2 regions of the Micromonospora sp. NPDC050397 genome follow, and region 1 is predicted to be linked to the other one. Evidence: riboswitches for the same ligand, from Rfam matches in the RefSeq annotation. Region 1 holds a riboswitch; the other holds the start of a gene.
The links. A riboswitch is a leader RNA that binds a small molecule or an ion and turns the genes downstream of it on or off. The one in region 1 is predicted to bind S-adenosylmethionine.

Region 1 (3,394 bases):
TGCGGGAACGCGACGTGCACGCGGTCGCCGCCCAGCGGGTCGACACCGACTCCACCGGCCTGTACCTCTGACCCGCCGACTGGTCCGCGCCCCCGGACCGGTCCGCGCCCCCGGACCGGTCCGCGCCCCCGGACCGGTCCGCGCCCCCGGACCGGTCCGCGCCCCCGGACCGGTCCGCGCTCCTGAACCCGGGTCAGCGGTGTCCCACCGGCGGTGGACCGTACGTTCCGTAACCGGGCGGTGGTGGCCCGTAACCGGGCGGTAGGGGGTGACCGGGCGGTGGCGGCGGCGTGAGGACCACCGGGATCGGCACCACCGGCTCGTCCGGGGCGGCGATCGTGCGTGGTTGCCCGTCCGGGAAGGCCAGGTGGTAGTTCGTCCCGTCCCAGTGCGCGACCGGCGCCTGCGGGTCCCGACCCACGAAAACCCTCCGGTACGCGGCGATGTCGTTGAGCAGCAGCCACTCCTCGTGGGCGGTCTGCGCCCGCTGCGACGGTTTGGTGTCCAGTCCCCGCAGCATCCCGTCGCGCAGCAGCGCGAGCCGGGTCGCGGAGAACTGGAAGCCGCGCATCGCCTTCAGGCCGGGCTCACCGGCCACCCGCCGGGCCCACCGCCGGGCCGAGTGCCGCCGCCCGAGGCTGCCGAGTGCGGCCACCTCGGGAGGGCTGAGCCAGCCGGCGCGTACGTAGTCGGGCAGCCGCCGCTCGGTCAGTCGTCCCTCCCAGCCCCGCAGCCAGACCGCCAGGCCGACCATGCCGAAGAAGATCGGCACCATCACCCCGATGTAGCCGTAGAGCACGATCAGGTTCTGCCCGAGCGCGGCGGCCAGCGACGGCATCAGGTTCCAGGTGCCGTGCAACATCATCGCCGCCAGCAGGCCGGCGAGCGGGGCGAAGACCCGGATCCGCCGGTCCGCCGCCCGGGCCGCGATGCCCAGGCCGATACCGGTCATCGCGGTGAAGAGCGGATGGGCGAAGCCGGTGAGCAGGATCCGCACGATGAAGATCGCGAAGACGTTCTGCACCCCGGTCGCCGGGCCGTACTGGTCGGCACCGGCGGCGTAGCCGTACCCGCCCAGGTAGAGGATGTTCTCCACCATCGCGAAGCCGACCGCCGAGAGTCCGCAGTAGACGATCCCGTCGGTGATGCCGGACCACTCGCGGCGTCGGAACAGCAGCAGCAACAGCGGGCCGAGCGCCTTGGTCAACTCCTCGACGAACGGCGCGCCGAGCACCGACACCAGTGAATCTGGCAGCCCCCACCGGGCGAACTGGTCGGCGGTGAGCTGGTTGACCTCGAGCGAGGCGGTGGTCGCGACAAAGGCGCCCCAGGTGAAGCAGAAAAGCAGGTAGATCATCGGCTCGGGCTCGTACCGGTCGAGCCAGAGGAAGCAGGCGATCAGCACCGGCACCGGCAGGATCGCCGCGGCCAGCCCGATGAGCAACGCCTGGAGACCGAGACTGTCACCGAGTTGGATGGCCATGAAGACGGCGCAGCCGGCGATGAGCAGGATCACCGCCGCCAGCACCAGGCCCCGCCGCCAGGTCAGCCCCCGACCGCCGAACCAGCCACCCCCGCGCGGGCCGGCACCGGCCGGCCCGACACCAGCCGGGACGGCACCAGCCGGCACGGGCGGCGCGGCGGGCGGGATCGGCGGTTGCGTCGACGGCTGCGGCTGCGTCGACGGCTGCGGCTGCGGCTGCGGCTGCGGAACTCCGCCGGGCGGGGTGTCGGCCATGCCGCCCAGCGTAGTCACCCCCGACCCGCTGGCCGGACCGCAATCGGCCCGGTTATGCTGCCAGCCAGGTCACGAGTGCCAGCGACCAACGACCACCATCACGACCGACGCCGGGTCACCACCCGGACGAGGCCGACGGAGGTGGACGAAGCCCCAGCTTGCTGGCCGGCAACCCTCGTCGAGTTCGCGGTGGGGTGCCCTGGGTGATGACCGGGCCCAGCCCGAACCGCGTGCTGGGCAAGCGCGGGCCCCAACCCTCAGCAACCGGGGTCCCGGATTGCCGGAGGTCGTACCCATGGGTTCTGTTCTCGCACCCGTCGTCCCCACCCCGACCGGTGCCGATCCGCTGGACGTACTCGGCGTGCCCGACCTGGTCAACCTCGACTACGCGGCCACCGCACCCTGCGCCCGGGTGGCCGCCGACGCGGTGGCCGAGCTGCTGCCCTGGTACGGAAGCGTGCACCGGGGCGCCGGTGGGCTGTCCCAGCGCAGCACGCTCGCCTACGAGCGGGCCCGCCAGACGATCGGCGACTTTCTCGGCACCCGCCCCGACGACGAAGTGATTTTCACCCGGAACACCACCGACGCGCTCAACCTGCTCGCCCGCGCGGTGCCGGCCGGCACCAGCGTGGTCACTTTCGGCGGTGAGCACCACGCCAACCTGCTGCCCTGGCCGAACGTGGTGCGGCTGCCGGTGCCGGCGACCCCCGACGCGGCGGTCCGGGCGCTCGGCGAGGCGCTGGGCGAACTGCGCCGGGGCAGCGACCGGTCGGCACCGATCCTGGTCGCGGTGACCGGCGCCAGCAACGTCACCGGCGAGTGCTGGCCGACCGAGGCGCTGGCCACGGTCGCCCACCGGCACGGCGCCCGGATCGCGGTCGACGCCGCCCAACTCGCCCCGCACCTACCGGTGGACCTCGCCGCCTCGGGGATCGACTACGTGGCGATCTCCGGGCACAAGCTCTACGCCCCGTTCGGCACCGGCGTGCTCGCCGGGCGGGCGGACTGGCTCGACGCGGCGCCGCCGTACCTGGTGGGTGGTGGCGCGACGCTCGGCGTGGGCAATGCCACCCACGACGTACGCTGGGCAACCGGCCCCGGGCGGCACGAGGCCGGCACCCCCAACCTGCTCGGCGCGGTGGCCCTGGCCGCGGTCTGTGCCGCCCTCGACGCGGCCGACCGGGGCGAGTTGTACGCCCGGGAGCAGCGCCTGCTGGCCCGGTTGCGGGACGGGCTGCGCGCCCTGCCGCACGTCGTCGAACTGCGGACCTTCGGCGCCGACGCGCCACGGGTCGGCATCGTCTCGTTCGTGGTCGCCGGCCGGGACTCCGCCGAGGTCGCCACGGAACTCGGTCGCCGCTACGCGATCGGGCTCCGCGACGGCCTGTTCTGCGCCCATCCGCTAGCTCGCCGGCTGCTCACCGAGGCGGCCGACCGCAGCGGTCGGGGTGACCTCCCACCGACCGCGCTGCGCGCGAGCATCGGGCTGGGCAGCACCCCCGCCCACGTCGACCGACTGCTCGACGCCCTGGCCGAGCTGCGCTGACCCGACACTACCCTCCGGGCACTACCCGCCCGGCCGAGCCGCGCTGCCCCGACGCCGCCCGGTCGTCCTGTCGCCCATTCGGCTGGACGACCGGGCGGCTGGGCGGTTGG
Region 2 (3,394 bases), on a different contig from region 1:
CGCCGTACGGTGCGACAGGCCGAGCGCACGGCTCGCCTCCAGTTGGCTGGCCTCGACGCTCTGGATGCCGGCGCGGAAGATCTCACCGATGTAGGCGGCCGAGATCAGCGACAACGCGAGAATCCCCAGCGGGTACGGGTTCGGCCCCCACCAGGCCATGCCGAGCGGGGCGAGTCCCACCCCGACGAGCAGGATGGTCACCGCCGCCGGCAGTCCCCGGAACACGTCGGTGTAGATCCGGGCCGGCCAGCGCAGCCAACGGGTCCGAGCCAGGCCGGCGACGGCCAGCAGCATGCCGAGCAGGGTTCCCAGGACGGCCGAGACGAGCGCCAGCAGCAGCGTGTTCCGTAGGCCGATCGTGAACATCTCGGGCAGGGCCTCGCGCATCGACCCGAGGTCGAAGAACGTCTCCCAGAGCGTCTTGAGGGTATCCATCGCCTTACCTGTCTCGGACCCGTCGGGCGGTCAGCGGTCGGTCAGGCCGACGGGGTGGTCGACGGCGTGGCCGACGGGTTGGTCGACCCGGCCGCCTTGACCGGTGGGAAGGTGACGTTGCCGCTGCCCGGCTTGAAGGTGTCCGGGACGGCGCGCCCCGGGTAGTACTGCTCCTGGAGCCGGGTCCAGGTGCCGTCGGCGATCACCTGGTCGAGACCCTTGTCCAGCAGTTCGCGCAGCGCGTCGTTCCCCTTCGCCACGGCGAAGGCGGTCGGGGCCGAGCCGAGCTGCTTCTCGGCCAGGACGATCTTGCCACCACTGTCCTGTGCGGACTTCTCGCCGATCTCGGCGGGGGCGATCCAGGCGTCGGCGGTCTTTGCCTTGAGCTGGTTGATCGCCCCGTTGTAGTCCGGCACGCGTACCGGGTCGAGGCCCTCCCCGGTGGCGTAGTCGTCCTGCACGGTGCCCTGCACCACGACCACCCGGGCGCCCTTGAGCTGGGCGAAACTCTTGATCGGCGATCCGGCGGGCACGTCCAGGCCGAAGTAGCCGAAGTCGTACCCGTTGCCGAAGTCGACCGTCTTCTTGCGCGCCTCGGTGATGGTGATCGACGAGCTGCCGACGTCGAACTTGTGGTTGTTGACCTGCGCGAGCAGCGCGGAGAACTCGGTGCCGACAAACTCGACCTTCAGCCCGACCTTGCCGGCGACGGCGGTCAGCAGGTCGTTGTCGAAGCCGGTGAACTTTCCGTCCTTCAGGTACACGTTGGGCGGCGCGTCACTGAGCGTCCCGACCCGCAGGGTCCCGGGTCGCAGCAGGTTGTACGGGTTCTCCGTGGCCTCGTCGGCGGACGAGCCGCAGGCGGCGGCGACCCCCAGGAGCGCGATCGCGGCGACACCGGAGAGCAGGCGGGTGAATGGACGGGAAATACGCATGTGCGGGTACTCCAAAATTGATTCGCGTACGACAGCACGCGCCCCGAGAAATGGGAACCGGGGCGGCAAGGAACGGAACATGACGCGACGCGTCATGCCTCGGTTTTCTTCGGAAATACCGGCGTCAGGACCGCCGGTGACGATGGTCAGCCGTGGCGGGGACAGAGCATCGTGCCGGTACGACACAGGTCGATGTGCCGACGCCACCAGTGCCAGGTGACATGCAGCCGGCCGACTTGGCCGACACGTGATCCACGCACGGAACAAACCTCCATCGATCCTGGCGGTAGCACCCGCACCCGGCGGGGGGTTGCTGCGATATCGACGAGCCAGGTCTCTCAATCGCTCTGGATGGGCTGCGTCAGCCTACTCAATCGACTCGGCGCAATTCCAGTCGGATACGCCCGACATCACTGTGGCGCTCGCCACCGGACCACACCATTCCGGCCCCGGATTCTGTCCCGGGGCAGTCCCGGCGACGACGAGCCGGGGAACCGGACACGGGGGCCGATCGGGCTCATTCCGAGCGGCGCGGACTCGGGGTGGGTAACCGGTCCCGCCCCGGGCGGACCGGGGAATCCCGACGGCGGCGGCAACGTTGACGATCCCGGAAGGCCGAAAAGGCATCGAGGCAGAGAAGCCATACGTGAAGCCGGGAGGCAGTCATGAAGGTGCGCAGCTCGCTACGGGCCCTGAAGCAGCGGCCGGGTTCGGTCGTCGTGCGTCGCCACGGCAAGGTGCTCGTGGTCAACCGCAGCAACCCGCAGTGGAAGTCCCGCCAGGGCTGACGCCCCGACGGAATGCTCCGGCGCAGGACGGGTAGTCGACGTTCCTGCGCCGAGGTTGACGGCTCCCGGCGAGGACGAGCGGAACGGGGGGAACATGGCGCGTCGTCCCCGGGAGCCGTTCCACCGCACGAGGAGACCCAGCCCACGCAGTCGACTGGCGAACGGGATCGTGGCCGGCGCGGTGGCCACCCTCGCCCGTGAACTGGTCAGCAGTCTGGACGTGGCGATTCGCGGGCGCCCGATGAGCGAAACCCACCAACGTACGGTGGGTCGGCTCGCCGACCTGGCCGACGTCAGCCTCGGCCCGGCGGAACCGGCCGCGAACCGGCGCGCGGGTCTCGGGCCGCTGCTGGGCTTCGCCAACGGGGTGCTGGCGGTGACGCTCTTCGTGGCGCTCACCGGTCGTCGGCGCCCTCCCACGCCGGTGGCCGGCGTCCTGGTGGGTGTCGGGGCGCTGATCATCGCGGACGGTCCGATGGCCGCGCTGGGCGCGACGAACCCGAGGCGTTGGCAAGCGCAGGACTGGTTCGAGGACGCGTTCCCGTACGTCGCCTACAGCATCGCCGCGATGGCGACCCTGCGCCGGTTGGAGCGGGCGACCGGGGGATAGCGACCGGTTGTTCACCCGGCTCCATCGACTGTTCACACGTCGTTGACGCGATGCGACCTGGACACCTCGACCGGCCAGCCCGCTAATGGAGATCACCTCCAGCCACTGGGCATCCGGGTCGGCGGGAGCCATCCCACACTCACCACCGAACCTTCGTGTCCCAAGCGGTCGGGTGCCGCCGGACACCGGGATCCCGTACCCAAAACGGAGTCCATCGTGGACGCTGCGGCCCTCACCGAGGCGACAGCCACCGCCTACGTCGCCGCCGCCGGCTTTCGGGTCGGTCCCGTCGGCCGGCTCGGTGTGGAACTCGAGTACATCCTGCGGGACCCCGCCGATCCGCTCGACCGCCCCTCGATCGACCGGCTGCGTGCCGCGCTCGACGGGCTGGGTGACCCGCTACCGGGCGGCGGTCGGATCAGCATCGAGCCCGGTGGCCAGCTCGAACTCTCCTCCTCGGTCGGCACCGACCTGCGCGACTGCGTCGGGGCGGTCACCGGTGACCTGGCGTTGGTGCGTACGGCACTCGCCACGGCCGGTCTCCACCTCGACACCACCGGCCTGGACGAGGACCGGCCCGCACGACTGATCACCGATCATCCGCGTTACCTGGCGCTGGCCGCCCA

Region 2: another riboswitch for S-adenosylmethionine. It lies ahead of ACI2K4_RS01770 (ABC transporter substrate-binding protein); the one in region 1 lies ahead of ACI2K4_RS32210 (aminotransferase class V-fold PLP-dependent enzyme).

The regions. Positions count from the first base shown of each region.
Region 1 covers NZ_JBJDPS010000018.1:60,844-64,237, forward strand. The annotation lists gene ACI2K4_RS32200 (GroES family chaperonin) at 1-71, shown strand, start outside; partial or broken gene ACI2K4_RS32205 (PrsW family intramembrane metalloprotease) at 194-1,781, opposite strand; SAM riboswitch class IV at 1,806-1,988, shown strand; gene ACI2K4_RS32210 (aminotransferase class V-fold PLP-dependent enzyme) at 2,034-3,284, shown strand.
Region 2 covers NZ_JBJDPS010000001.1:452,679-456,072, reverse strand. The annotation lists gene ACI2K4_RS01775 (amino acid ABC transporter permease) at 1-435, opposite strand, end outside; gene ACI2K4_RS01770 (ABC transporter substrate-binding protein) at 477-1,370, opposite strand; SAM riboswitch class I at 1,639-1,728, opposite strand; gene ACI2K4_RS01765 (ribosomal protein bL36) at 2,036-2,158, shown strand; gene ACI2K4_RS01760 (hypothetical protein) at 2,253-2,768, shown strand; gene ACI2K4_RS01755 (glutamate-cysteine ligase family protein) at 2,985-3,394, shown strand, end outside.